2 regions of the Streptomyces vulcanius genome follow, and region 2 is predicted to be linked to the other one. Evidence: riboswitches for the same ligand, from Rfam matches in the RefSeq annotation. Region 2 holds a riboswitch; the other holds the start of a gene.
What was found. Region 2 has a riboswitch for cyclic di-AMP ahead of ACFPIH_RS02720 (transglycosylase family protein). Riboswitches for the same ligand answer to the same signal wherever they lie in the genome.
Positions count from the first base shown of each region.

Region 1: it holds a riboswitch for cyclic di-AMP, as region 2 does, so the genes downstream of both, ACFPIH_RS11525 (M23 family metallopeptidase) here and ACFPIH_RS02720 (transglycosylase family protein) in region 2, are expected to answer to the same signal.

Region 1 is NZ_JBHSFK010000006.1:144,135-151,556, reverse strand. It holds gene ACFPIH_RS11540 (bifunctional acetate--CoA ligase family protein/GNAT family N-acetyltransferase) at 1-731, opposite strand, end outside; gene ACFPIH_RS11535 (HPr family phosphocarrier protein) at 907-1,188, shown strand; gene ACFPIH_RS11530 (GntR family transcriptional regulator) at 1,418-2,113, opposite strand; gene ACFPIH_RS11525 (M23 family metallopeptidase) at 2,300-3,043, opposite strand; cyclic di-AMP (ydaO/yuaA leader) riboswitch at 3,057-3,220, opposite strand; gene ACFPIH_RS11520 (M16 family metallopeptidase) at 3,410-4,798, opposite strand; gene ACFPIH_RS11515 (M16 family metallopeptidase) at 4,795-6,144, opposite strand; gene ACFPIH_RS11510 (DNA gyrase/topoisomerase IV subunit A) at 6,411-7,422, shown strand, end outside.
Region 2 is NZ_JBHSFK010000002.1:102,672-109,465, forward strand. It holds gene ACFPIH_RS02700 (Ppx/GppA phosphatase family protein) at 1-830, opposite strand, end outside; gene ACFPIH_RS02705 (DUF501 domain-containing protein) at 827-1,432, opposite strand; gene ACFPIH_RS02710 (FtsB family cell division protein) at 1,467-1,943, opposite strand; gene eno (phosphopyruvate hydratase) at 2,032-3,318, opposite strand; gene ACFPIH_RS02720 (transglycosylase family protein) at 3,640-4,353, opposite strand; cyclic di-AMP (ydaO/yuaA leader) riboswitch at 4,357-4,525, opposite strand; gene ACFPIH_RS02725 (transglycosylase family protein) at 4,722-5,765, opposite strand; partial or broken gene ACFPIH_RS02730 (cytochrome P450) at 5,977-6,495, opposite strand.

The DNA of each region.
Region 1 (7,422 bases), on a different contig from region 2:
AGGCGGCCGGTGAAGCCGGCCTGGCGGAGGTTTCCGAGGACACTGCGGCCGACTCCGCCGGCGGCCCGGCCGGCGCCGACGACGGCGACGGAGCCGGGTGCCAGCAGCCGTCGTACGGAGTGGGACTCGGCGCGCTGTTCCCGGGCGCGCTGCACGGCCAGGGAGCGCTCGGTGGGTTCGAGGTCGAACTCCAGGCGGACCACGCCGTCCTCGAAGCTGCGCTTCTGGGTGTAGCCGGCGTCGGTGAACACCTTGATCATCTTGCTGTTGGCCGGAAGCACCTCGGCGGCGAACCGGCGGATGCCGCGCTCGCGCGCGACGGCGGCGATGTGTTCGAGGAGGGCGGAGGCGACCCCGCGGCCCTGGTGGGCGTCCTGGACGAGGAAGGCGACCTCGGCCTCGTCGGCGGGCGCGGAGGCGGCCATGCCGTCGGCGCCAATGCGGTCATAGCGTACGGTTGCGATGAACTCGCCGCCGACCGTGGCCGCGAGTCCCACCCGGTCCACGAAGTCGTGGTGCGTGAAGCGGTGGACGTCCTTCGCGGACAGTCGCGGGTAGGGCGCGAAGAAGCGGTAGTACTTCGACTCGTCCGAGACCTGCTCGTAGAAGCTGACCAGGCGCTCGGCGTCATCGACGGTGATGGGGCGGACGCGCGCGGTGCCGCCGTCGCGCAGCACCACGTCGGCCTCCCAGTGGGCGGGGTACTCGTGCCGGTCCGAGGCGCTCTGCATGGGGCCCAGCGTACGGCTCGCGTCCGACAACGGCGCGAGGCAGTCTTGGGGACGGACGCCGGATCGAGGCCGCGATCCGACAGCCGTGACGGGAGGGGCGACACGACCCCTCCCTCCCACGCTTCACGTGTGGAACACTGGTCTAGACAACCTGAACACCGAAGGGCAGCAACACATGGCTGAGCGCCGCGTCAACGTCGGCTGGGCCGAGGGCCTCCACGCCCGCCCCGCTTCCATCTTCGTCCGAGCCGCCACGGCCGCAGGCGTCCCGATGACGATCGCCAAGGCAGACGGCAACCCCGTCAACGCGGCGTCCATGCTGGCCGTCCTCGGCCTCGGCGCCCAAGGCGGCGAGGAGATCGTCCTCGCCTCCGACGCCGAGGGTGCGGACATCGCCCTCGACCGGCTGGCGAAGCTGGTCGCCGAGGGTCTCGAGGAGCTCCCCGAGACCGTCTGAGTCACCCGCGCAGGCCGCGTCGCCCTCCCGGGGGCGGCGCGGCCCTGCCGTTTTCGCGCACGCTTTCGGGGGTTTCGGTCCCGGGCTCCGGGGAAATTACCCGCGGCATACGCGGAAATCCGCGTGCGGGCACACGAAAGGCGCACCTCAGAAATTGAAGGCGCGCACGGAATAAGGCAGCGGAAATACAGCTCCGCCGAATATCCCTTCTTTGTATACGGCCCCCGTGTTAATGCCGCAGACCCGTCATGTTTACGGCAGGTTGCGAAGTCCTCACACGGTCGGCGCGTTCGGTGCCGCCGGAGAAGCGCAGCCGGTGTGCGAGCGTCGCGCGCTCGGTGTGCAGCGCCGTGACCGTCCGCGCGCGCTCCCCGTCGCCGCGCGCCACCGCGTCCACGATCGCGCCGTGCTCGGCCCAGGACTCCACGGGGTTGGCCGGCGCGTCCACCGCGTACATCCAGGCGATCTTGTGCCGCAGCTGGGTGAGCGTGGACGTCAGGGCATGGCTTCCGGAGGCCTGGGCGAGCGTCTCGTGGAACCAGCTGCCCAGGGAGCGCAGATCCTCGCTGTTGCCCCTCCTGGCCCGCTCCTGGCCCAGCCGGACGAGCCCGCGCAGCACCTTCAGATGGGCCTCGGTGCGCCGCTGCGCCGCCCGGGCGGCACCGAGGGGCTCCAGGAGCATGCGCATCTCCAGCAGGTCGGCGGCCTCCTGCTCGGTCGGTTCCGCGACGCACGCGCCCGCGTGCCGCCGGGTGACGACGAAGCCCTCGGCCTCCAGGGTGCGCAGCGCCTCCCGGACGGGAACCCGGGAAACGCCGTAGCGGCGGGCGAGGAGTTCCTCGGTGAGTCGGCTGCCGCGCTCGTAGACACCCGCGACGATGTCGTCCCGGATGGCCGTGCACACCGAGTGCGCCGGAATACGCATGACCGACCTCCGCCTTAATCCCCGTGAAACGTCGACGATTGACGTGTTCAGTGACTCTATTGCAATGGGACGGAATTTCCGATGGCGGGCCGGAATCCAGGGATATTTTTTGGACAGCGGGGTCGCCGAAACGACGAAAGCCCCGGCCGGAGGGGCCGGGGCTGCACGATCTGTCGCCGTGTGTCGTCAGACGTTCACGCCGTGCTGGCGGAGGTAGGCGACCGGATCGATGTCCGAGCCGTACTCCGCGGTGGTGCGGGCCTCGAAGTGCAGGTGCGGGCCTGTGACGTTGCCGGTCGCGCCGGACAGGCCGATCTGCTGACCGGGAGTCACCTGCTGGCCCACCGAGACCCCGATGGACGACAGGTGGCCGTACTGGGTGAACGTGCCGTCGTTCATCCTGATGACGATCTGGTTGCCGTACGACCCTCCCCAGCCGGCCTCGACGACGGTGCCCAGGCCGACCGCGTGCACGGTGGTGCCGGTCGCGGCGTGGAAGTCGATGCCGGTGTGGCTGCCGGAGGACCACAGGGAGCTGCTCGCGTGGTAGCCGGTGGAGATGTAGGAACCGGTGATCGGCGGCACGAAGGTGTTCAGCCGCTTGCGTTCGGCCTCCCGGGCGGCACGCACGCGTGCCTCGCGGTCCTCCACGGCCTTCTTGGCCGCCGCCTCACGCGCGGCCTCCTCGTACGCCGCCTCCTTCTGGACGGCGACCTGGTCGTCGACCTGCTCGGCGGCTGCTTCACCGGCGGCGACGACGGGCGTCAGCCCGGTCTCCTCGGGGGTGGGCTCGGCGGCGAAGGCCGGAGTGACGGCGACAGTGGCCATGACACCGGTGGTGGCGAGCGTCGCGACGCCCGCCGCACGGATGGTGGTGCGCTGCATCCGGCTGGGGCGACGGTGCTTCCCGGGGGCGCAGGTGAACGCCATGTAGTTGAGCGGTCCTTTCCTTCCCTCTCGCCTACCGGGTTAGCTGACGGGTTCGGAGCAGGAAGGTCTCCTACGGACCCCCTCGCGACTGGCGCGGGCGTCCGATTCACCCCAGGGACTTCATGGGTCCCCGGCTCCCCTGGCTCGCGCCGTACGGGGACTCGGCGATGACTGTCCGGTGCCGCGGCTGCGGCGCACTGCCTGACGAACAGCCCGCCTGACGCTAAGCGGGGCCCCTTTCAATCCCCAAGTGGATCGCGGGTTTTGTAGCGCATCCCACAGGGCAGACGTGCAACCTCTGGCTCAATTCGGGCATCTGGGGGCCCTCGACCGCGCTCCCGCCGCCCAGGACCCCCACACGCGTGGCTACTCCGCGGGGACGACCTTCACGTCGCCGATCCCGAGCGCCTCGACGGGCTCCTTGATCTGCGCGGCGTCGCCGACGAGGACGGTCACCAGACGGTCCACCGGGAAGGCGCTGACGGCCGCCGCGGTGGCCTCCACGGTGCCGGTGGCGGCGAGCTGCTGGTACAGCGTGGCCTGGTAGTCGTCGGGCAGGTACTGCTCGACCTGGTCGGCCAGCGTGCCGGCGACGGCCGCCGCGGTCTCGTACTTCAGCGGGGCCACACCCACCAGGTTCTGCACGGCGACGTCCCGCTCGGCGTCGGTCAGTCCCTCGGCGGCGAGGGTGCGCAGCACCTTCCACAGGTCGTCCAGGGCGGGACCGGTGTTCGGGGTGTCGACGGAGCCGCTGATGGCCAGCATCGAGGCGCCCGAGCCGTCCGGCGCGGACCTGAGGATCTGGCCGAAGGCGCGCACGCCGTACGTGTAGCCCTTCTCCTCGCGCAGGACACGGTCCAGACGGGAGGTGAGGGTGCCGCCGAGGCAGTAGGTGCCGAGCACCTGGGCGGCCCACACGCGCGCGTGGCGGTCGGCGCCGATCCGGCCGATCAGCAGCTGTGTCTGGACGGCGCCGGGGCGGTCCACGATGACGACCCGTCCGGCGTCGTCGGCCGTCACCGACGGGACCGGCCGGGGCTGGGCCGGGGAGCCCGTCCAGGCGCCCAGGGTGTCGCCGAGGAGCGCCGCCAGGTCGACGCCGGTGAGGTCGCCGACGACCACGGCGGTGGCCGTGGCGGGCCGGACGTGCCGCTCGTAGAAGGCGCGTACGGCCGCCGAGTCGATCTTCTCGACGGTCTCCGCGGTGCCCTGGCGCGGGCGCGACATCCGCGTGCCCGCCGGGAAGAGCTCCTTGGAGAGCTCCTTGGCGGCCCTGCGGGAGGGGTTGGCCAGCTCGTGCGGGATCTCGTCCAGGCGGTTGCGGACCAGACGCTCGACCTCGCTGTCGGCGAACGCGGGCGCGCGCAGGGCGTCGGCGAGCAGGCCGAGCGCCTTGGGCAGGCGGGAGGCCGGCACCTCCAGGCTGATGCGGACGCCGGGGTGGTCGGCGTGCGCGTCGAGGGTGGCGCCGCAGCGCTCCAGTTCGGCGGCGAAGTCCTCGGCGGAGTGCTTGTCGGTGCCCTCGGAGAAGGCCCGCGCCATGATCGTGGCGACGCCGTCCAGGCCGGCCGGTTCGGCGTCGAGGGGGGCGTCGAGGAGTACCTCGACGGCGACGACCTGCTGGCCGGGGCGGTGGCAGTGGAGCACGGTCAGGCCGTTGTCCAGGGCGGCGCGTTCGGGCGCCGGGAACGCCCACGGCTTGGCCTCGCCCGCCCGGGGCTGGGGGTGGAAGTCCATCGTGGCGAGCTCGCTCACTGGGCCGCCTCCTCGTTCTCGTCCTGGTCGGCGGGGGTTTCGGGGGCGGTCGGCTCGTAGACGAGCACCGCGCGGTTGTCGGGGCGCAGGCGGGCCTTGGCGACCTCCCGCACCTCCTCGGGCGTGATCTCCAGCACGCGCTGGACGGCCGTGAGGGCGAGCTGCGGGTCACCGAACAGGACGGCGAAGCGGCACAGTTCGTCCGCGCGGCCGGCGACGGTGCCGAGCCGGTCGAGCCACTCGCGCTCCAACTGGGCCTGGGCGCGCTCCATCTCCTCGGCCGTGGGGCCGTCCTCGGCGAACCGGGCGAGCTCCTCGTCGATGGCGGTCTCGATGACGGGCACCTCGACATCCCCGGACGTCTTCACGTCCAGCCAGCCCAGGGAGGGCGCCCCGGCCAGCCGCAGCAGGCCGAAGCCGGCCGCGACGGCCGTACGGTCGCGGCGCACCAGCCGGTTGTAGAGCCGGGAGGACTCGCCGCCGCCCAGGACGGTGAGCGCCAGGTCGGCCGCGTCGCTCTCGCGCGTGCCGTCCTGCGGCAGACGGTAGGCGGCCATCAGGGCGCGGGCCGGGACCTCCTCCTCGATGACCTCGCGCAGCTGCCCGCCGATGACCTCGGGCAGCGAGCCGTCGCGCGGCTCGGGCTTGCCGTCATGGGCGGCGATGGAGCCGAAGTACTTCTCGACCCAGGTGAGCGTCTCGGCGGGGTCGATGTCGCCGACGACCGAAAGGACCGCGTTGTTGGGCGCGTAGTAGGTGCGGAAGAACGCGCGCGCGTCCTCCAGCGTCGCCGCGTCCAGGTCGGCCATCGAGCCGATCGGCGTGTGGTGGTAGGGGTGGCCCTCCGGGTAGGCGAGGGCGGTCAGCCGCTCGAACGCGGTGCCGTAGGGGACGTTGTCGTAACGCTGCCGGCGCTCGTTCTTCACGACGTCGCGCTGGTTCTCCATCGACTCGTCGTCCAGCGCGGCGAGCAGGGAGCCCATGCGGTCGGCCTCCAGCCAGAGGGCGAGCTCCAGCTGATGGGTGGGCATGGTCTCGAAGTAGTTGGTGCGCTCGAAGCTGGTGGTGCCGTTGAGCGAGCCGCCGGCGCCCTGGACCAGTTCGAAGTGGCCGTTGCCCTTGACCTGGGCGGACCCCTGGAACATCAGATGCTCGAAAAGGTGAGCAAGGCCGGTACGGCCCTTGACTTCGTGGCGCGAGCCGACGTCGTACCAGAGACACACCGCCGCGACGGGGGTCAGGTGGTCCTCGGAGAGCACCACGCGCAGGCCGTTGGCCAGGCGGTGCTCGGTCGCTGTCAGGCCCCCGGAGCCTGCCTGGGCTGTGGCCGTGTGACCCATGGGCATGTACGTCCTTCCGATCGCGGACGCGGTCGTGGAAACCGCGCGGTTCCTGCCGGTCCTGTCACTGTATGCAAGCGTGCGGTGAGTGGGCGAAGTTCCCGGAGGTCGTACGCCGAGAGCGAGAATCCGGGACACGGAGCGGGGACGGGGATGGCGTACCCTGCGGGCAATCATGAGAGGTCTGGGTCCTGGGCCCGTCTTGTCAGTGCCACGGTCCACAATGGACCGCGTCAGATCCCGTCACACGCCCCAACAAGGAGCCGGCAGCGATGGCCCGCCGCAGCACGAAGACCCCGCCGCCCGACGACTCGTTCGAGGAGCGGATCCTCGACATCGACGTCGTCGACGAGATGCAGGGCTCCTTCCTCGAGTACGCGTACTCGGTCATCTACTCCCGCGCCCTGCCGGACGCCCGCGACGGCCTCAAGCCGGTGCACCGCCGCATCGTCTACCAGATGAACGAGATGGGCCTGCGGCCCGAGCGCGGCTATGTGAAGTGCGCGCGCGTCGTCGGCGAGGTCATGGGCAAGCTGCATCCGCACGGCGACGCGTCGATCTACGACGCCCTGGTGCGGATGGCACAGCCCTTCTCCATGCGCGTGCCGCTGGTCGACGGCCACGGCAACTTCGGCTCGCTGGGCAACGACGACCCGCCGGCCGCCATGCGGTACACCGAGTGCCGTCAGGCCCAGGCGACGAGCCTGATGACGGAGTCGATCGACGAGGACACGGTCGACTTCTCGCCCAACTACGACGGCCAGGAGCAGGAGCCGGTGGCACTGCCCGCCGCCTTCCCGAACCTGCTGGTCAACGGCGCGTCCGGGATCGCGGTCGGCATGGCCACCAACATGCCGCCGCACAACCTGGGCGAGGTCATCGCGGCGGCCCGCCACCTGATCCGCTTCCCCGGCGCGGATCTGGACGCCCTGATGAGGTTCGTCCCGGGCCCCGACCTGCCCACCGGCGGCCGGATCGTCGGCCTCTCCGGCATCCGGGACGCCTACGAGACCGGCCGCGGCACCTTCAAGATCCGCGCCACGGTGTCGGTGGACACGGTCACGGCCCGCCGCAAGGGCCTGGTCGTCACCGAACTGCCGTTCACCGTCGGCCCCGAAAAGGTCATCGCCAAGATCAAGGACCTGGTCGGCTCCAAGAAGATCCAGGGCATCGCCGACGTCAAGGACCTCACCGACCGCGCACACGGCCTGCGCCTGGTCATCGAGATCAAGAACGGCTTCGTGCCGGAGGCGGTCCTGGAGCAGCTGTACAAGCTGACGCCGA
Region 2 (6,794 bases):
ACGTCCACCCGGCCCGGATGCATCGACGGGACCGCCGCGCGCTCGGCGTGCGTGGAGCGCAGCAGCCACTCGGTGATCTCGCGGACCTTGTCGTACGACACCCGGGAGTGGTGAATGGCCGCCGTGTCGTACTCGGGAAGGTTCTGGGCGATGGCGGAGACCGTGGTCACCGAGCCCGCCAGGCCGACCAGGGTGCGCGCCTCGCGCAGCGGCACGGTCTCCTCCGCGAGGTCCAGGGCCGCCTCGATGTCGGCGCGCACCGCCGCGACCTGTGCGTCGGTCGGCGGGTCGGTCACGGCGCCGTCGACCACCAGGTGGCGTTCGGTCATCCGGACGCAGCCGATGTTCACCGAGCGGGCGGCCCGTACGTGCGCCTCGCCGACCACGAACTCCGTCGAGCCGCCGCCGATGTCCACCACCAGGTAGGGCTTCGCCAGGTCCGCACGGCCGGTCAGCTCCCTCGTGGCACCCGTGAAGGAGAACTCCGCCTCCTGGTCGCCGCTGATCACCTCGGGCTCGACGCCCAGGATGTCCAGCACCCCGCGCACGAACTCGTCGCGGTTCTCGGCGTCCCGGGAGGCCGAGGTGGCCACGAAGCGGAGCCGTTCGGCGCCGTGCTCCTTGATGATCGCCGCGTACTCGCGGCACGCCGCGAAGGTCCGCTCCAGCGCCTCCGGCGCCAGCCGCCCGGTGCGGTCGACGCCCTGGCCGAGCCGCACGATGGTCATCCGGCGGTCCAGATCGACCAGCTCGCCGGTCTCGGGGTCGGCGTCGGCGACCAGGAGGCGGATCGAGTTCGTACCGCAGTCGACGGCGGCGACGCGGGTCATCGGGCGTCTCCCTCGACCGGCTTGAAGGCGAAGTGGCCCGAGCCGTCCTCCGACGTCTCCACCTGCCATCCCTCACCGGACGGCGGCCCGGCAGGCGTCACGCACGTCCCCTTGCGCCACCACTCCGGCAGCATCGCGAGGGCCTCGTCGCCGAGCGGGTTCACCCCCGGGCCGGCGGCCAGGGAGTGCGCCACGAGCACGTGCAGACACTTCACGCGGTCCGGCATGCCGCCCGCGCTCGGGAAGCCCTTCAGCTCCTCGATCTCGTCCCGGCGGCGGACGTAGTCCTCGTGCGCGGCGCGGTAGGCGGCGGCGAGCTCCGGGTCGGTGCCCAGCCGGTCGGTCATCTCCTTCATCACGCCGTTCGCCTCGAGCGTGCCGATCGCGGAGTTCGCCTTGGGGCACGTCAGGTAGTAGAGCGTCGGGAAGGGCGTGCCGTCGGGCAGCCGGGGGGCCGTCTCCACGACGTCCGGCTGCCCGCAGGGGCACCGGTGCGCGATGGCGCGCAGCCCGCGCGGCGGACGGCCGAGCTGCTGTTTGAAGGCCTGGACGTCCGCGTCGGTGGGCTCGGTGCGCGGGGTGGTCGGCGGGGGATTCTGCATGCTTCGGGGTTTGTCTCTCTGTCAGTTCATCGATTCATCGATCGGAGGCGTCCGCCTTGTCGACGCCGTCCCAGACGTTCACGTACCAGGGGCGGTCGGCCGCTCCGAGGTCCGCGCGGGCCTGCTTGGCCGCGTCCGGGTCGATCACGACGTAGCCGGTCTCCCCCGGCATCACATAGTGCAGCCGCTGCCGGATCTGCTGCTCGGCGTACGCGTCGTCCTGCCAGCGCGCCTTGGTGTCGCGCAGCTGTTCGACCCGCTCGCTGGCCTGCTGCTTCTCCCGCTCCAGATCGGCGATCTCCGCGCGCTGGGAGACGTACTGCCGCATCGGGTAGGCGAGTGCCACGATCAGCGAGCACAGGACGAGCGCGAGCAGCGCTGCGCGGCCGGTGAGGCGGGAGCGGCGGGCCTGGCGTTTGGTCTGCGAACGGTAGACCCGGGCCGCGGTCTGCTCGCCGAGCAGCTTGATCCTGGTCGCGGTGGAGAAACGGTCCCGGTCCTTGACTGCCATCGGCTCTCCGCCTCCCCTCTCACACGCGTACGTCCCCGCACACGGTACGGGACCGGGTGCGGGGACGTACGTACGACTTGGCTCAGCCTCAGCCCTTGAAGCGGGGGAAGGCCGAGCGCCCTGCGTACACCGCCGCGTCGTCGAGGATCTCCTCGATGCGCAGCAGCTGGTTGTACTTGGCGACGCGCTCGGAGCGGGCCGGGGCGCCGGTCTTGATCTGGCCGCAGTTGGTGGCGACGGCCAGGTCGGCGATGGTGACGTCCTCGGTCTCGCCGGAGCGGTGGGACATCATGCACTTGAAGCCGCTGCGCTGGGCCAGCTCCACGGCGTCCAGGGTCTCGGTCAGCGAGCCGATCTGGTTGACCTTGACGAGCAGCGCGTTGGCGGCGCCCTCCTCGATACCGCGGGCGAGGCGCTCCGGGTTGGTGACGAACAGGTCGTCGCCGACGATCTGGACCTTGTCACCGAGCTTGTCGGTGAGGACCTTCCAGCCGGCCCAGTCGTCCTCGAACAGCGGGTCCTCGATGGAGACGAGCGGGTAGGCCGCGACGAGCTCCTCGTAGTACTCCGTCATCTCGGCGGCGGAGCGCTCCTTGCCCTCGAAGAGGTACTTGCCCTCCTTGTAGAACTCGGAGGCGGCGACGTCGAGCGCGAGGGCGATCTGCTCGCCGGGGATGTAACCGGCCTGCTTGACGGCCTCGAGGATGAGGTCGAGGGCCTCGCGGTTGGAGCCCAGGTTCGGGGCGAAGCCGCCCTCGTCGCCGAGGCCGGTGGACAGGCCCTTGGACTTCAGGACGGCCTTGAGGGTGTGGTAGACCTCGGTGCCCCAGCGCAGGGCCTCGGAGAAGGACTCCGCGCCGATCGGGGCGATCATGAACTCCTGGATGTCCACGTTGGAGTCGGCGTGCGAGCCGCCGTTCAGGATGTTCATCATCGGCACCGGCAGCAGGTGCGCGTTGGGGCCGCCCAGGTAGCGGAAGAGCGGCAGGTCGCTGGCCTCGGAGGCGGCGTGCGCGACGGCGAGGGAGACGCCGAGGATCGCGTTCGCGCCGAGGGAGCCCTTGTTGTCGGTGGCGTCCAGGTCGAACATGGCCTGGTCGATCAGGCGCTGCTCGGTGGCGTCGTAGCCGACCAGCTCGGGGCCGATCTGCTCGATGACGGCGAGGACGGCCTTCTCGACGCCCTTGCCCTGGTAGCGGTTGGGGTCTCCGTCGCGGAGCTCGATGGCCTCGAAGGCACCGGTGGAGGCGCCGGACGGAACGGCGGCACGACCCGTGCTGCCGTCGTCGAGGCCGACCTCGACCTCGACCGTGGGGTTGCCTCGGGAGTCCAGGATTTCCCGGGCTACGACGACGTCGATGGACGGCACGAGCATCTCCTTCATGGGATGTGACGCTGGTTGTGCGGGGCCGCGTGGGCCTTGCGACTAGAGCCTAACCGCCTTCGGGGTGTCGGCAGCCGACCGACCGTCCCGTGGACGCACGGTACCCATTGTTTCAGTTCGGAACAAAGAGGGGGTGGCGTGGAGGCGAACACGCGGGCAAAGGAGCAGACAGAGAAAACCCCGCCCCGGTGCGTACGGGGGAACACGCACCGGAGCGGGGGGCCCGTGGGGACAGGGGGGGTGACCCTCACGAGGTCTTCAGGATGCGGGGCCACCATGTGAGCGGCCTGTGGCCCCGCTGGCGAGCGGGTGTCACTTCAGGTGCAACTGCTGACCCGGGTAGATGAGGTCGGCGTCCACGACGATGTCCTTGTTCAGCTCGAACAGCTTCTGCCAGCCGCCCTTGACGTCGTGCTTCTCGGCGATGGAGCTGAGGGTGTCGCCCTTGACGACCTTGTACTCGCCGTCGCCCTTCTTGACCTTCGTGCCGGTCGGGGTGGTGACGGTCTTGCTGCTCTTCTCGCTCTTGGTGGCGGCCGGGCGCTCGGTGGAGCGGGAGGCGGCCTGCTCGTCGGAGCGGGACTCTTTGGAGGAGGAAGAGGAGGAGGAGCTGCTGCCGGAGTTCGAGCTCGAGGAGCTGCTGCCGTTGTACGAGGCGCCGGAGAGACCGACACCGCAGACCGGCCAGGCACCCTTGCCCTGGCCCGCGAGGACCTTCTCGGCGATCTCGATCTGCTGGGACTTGCTGGCCTGGTTGGCCTGCGCGGCGTACGCCGTGCCGCCGTACGCGGCCCAGGTGGACGCGGAGAACTGCAGACCGCCGTAGTAGCCGTTGCCGGTGTTGATGGACCAGTTGCCACCGGACTCGCACTGGGCGACGGTGTCCCACTCGGAGGCCGTGGCGGCGGAGGCGTTCCCGGCCGCCATCAGCGGGGCGGCGATGGCGACACCGGTGACGCCGGCGAGAGCGGCGACGCGGGTGGCCTTGGACGGGCGGCGATGCTTGCCCTTGCTGGAAAACAGCATGGTGGATCCCCTCACCGACGCCTGCGAGGTGAGCTGTCGGGTTCGGGCCGGTTGAGTTGCCCGGCCGCACACCTCGCGGTGCGCGGCTTCACCCCGAGCCGGTTCCAGCGTCAACCGCTGTCCCCGGCACTTACCTTGGGTCCCCCGCTCCTGCCTACGGCGCTTGACGCGACGACTGTTCCCGGGCCGCCACTGGCAGGATTCGGCGTTGGCGACGGCCGGGGCTCGGGATGCCGAGCGGTGATGACCGTAGACACGGCATCGACGTAAATTCAAAGACGATCAGGGCTTCTGAGACTCATCCCACACTTTCACCAAACCGGACATTAGATGGCGAAGTGGGGCGTGAACTTCAGTCGTTCTGCGCCTTATTGGATACCCGTGTCGAGTATCTGACCGGCCTCGATGTTGCCCGGGTCGGTACCGATGACGTCCTTGTTCTCGTCGTAGAGCGCACGCCATCCGCCGTCGAGGTCAAGGGAGTCGGCGATGGAGGCGAGGGAGTCCCCCTCCTGAACGATGTACGTCGAGGCGGCATGACGGCCGGAGGAGGCGGGGGCGGGGCCGTCCACCGCGCTTTCGTCGGCGAGGGTGCCGCGATGCTTCCCGGAGCCGAGGGAACCGGTGTCGACCAGGGTCCAAGAGCCCGCCTCCTGGGTCGCGTCGTCCGCGTCACCCGTCCCGGAGGCGTCTGCGGACGAGCCGTCGGTCGCCCGCGAGTCACCCTCGGATCCGGCGGACACATCCGACTTACCGGACCCCTCCGTAGGGGAGGAGGAAGCGGACGACGAGGAACCGCTGGGCGAACCCGTCGAACCCGTCGCCGAGTCGGCGCCATCTTGGCCGGAATCACTGGAGCTGTCGGCATCGTTGGAGCTCGACGAGTCGGACGATCCGGAAGAGTCGGACGATCCGGAAGAACCCGAAGAGTCGGAAGAATCGTCGGATTCCCCCTTGGACAGGTCGGACAATCCGGAGGACACGGACGAGTCGGACGAGTCGCCCGCCACGCCGGTGTCCACGCTCAGCGAGCCCGACTCCTTGGTCAGCCCGGAGGTCAGCGCACAGGTGCCCCACGCGCCCACACCCTCGCCCGCGAGGAGCTTCTGGGCGACGGCGATCTGCTGGTTGCGGCTGGCCAGGTCGGGGCTCTTGGCGTAGTCGAGTCCGCCGTACGCCTCCCAGTCGTCCTGGGTGAGGTTCAGACCGCCGTACTCGCCGTCACCGCCGTCGGCGCTCCACGAGCCTCCGGTCTCACACTGCGCCACCTTGTCCCACACCGTGCCGTCGGCCGCGCTCGCGCCACTCGCGGCGAGCAGCGGGATGGCGATGGCGGAGCCGGTCACTCCGGCGGCGACGAGGAGGGCCGGAGCCTGACGGGGGCGACGGTGACGACCGTTCCCGGAGAGCATGCGAGGGCCTTTCTCTGGACAGCAGTGACCGGCGCGGCGGGTGCGACGGGTGTGCATATGCGCCGCGCTGACGAATGAACGTATCGGCAGACGATCACTTGTCACAAGTTAATGCCGCGCAGATCACGTGAAGATCACAGAGTTGAGGGCTGGTCACCTTCGCTCCGCCGGACGGTCACACTGCCCCTGACCTGTGGTCAGTCACCCCCAGTCATGCACCGGGTGCGGTGAACTCGACCGGCAGTGTGCGCAGTCCCCGCATGATGAGCCCGCCGCGCCATCTCAAGTCGGCCGGATCCACGGCGAGTCGCAGGTCGGGGAGCCGGGTGAGGAGCGTGGCGAGCGCGGTCCGGCCCTCCAGACGGGCGAGCGGGGCGCCGAGGCAGTAGTGGATGCCGTGGCCGTAGCCGAGGTGCTGATTGTCACGGCGGGAGAGGTCGAGGGTGTCCGGTTCGGCGAACCGGGCGGGATCCCGGTCGGCCGCGGCGAGGACGACCAGGACGGGGTCTCCGGCTTCGATGTCCTCGCCGGCGAGGGTGAGGGGCTCGGTGGCGAAGCGCCAGGTGGCCAGTTCCACGGGCCCGTCGTAGCGGAGCAGTTCCTCGACGCCGGTTTCGAGGAGAGCGTGGTCTCCGTCCCCCAGTGACCGCTGAAGCCGCCGGCGCTGCTCGGGGTGGGTGAGGAGGGCGTAGGTGCCGTTGCCGATCAGATTCACGGTCGTCTCGACGCCGATCTGACCGGTAGCAGAAAGAATGGAGTAGCCGGGCCCGTCCGCCTTGACCGCGTTGGGGTCGATGATCGCACTCTCCCCCTTGTCCCTGGGCGCCTCGCTCCGCACCTCCGCCAGCAGGCCGGCACGAAGCTGGCCGGTGACCGTGAGCTGAGGAAGGGTCGGCCGGCGGTACGCCTCCACCCCCCTCTTGTCCGCGCCGAGGGCCTCCATGACCGCGGGCCAGGCATCCTTCTGCCACCACTTGAGCTGTCGCGTCCGCATGGGATCGATCGGCCCCCAGGTGAGGGGCATGTCGT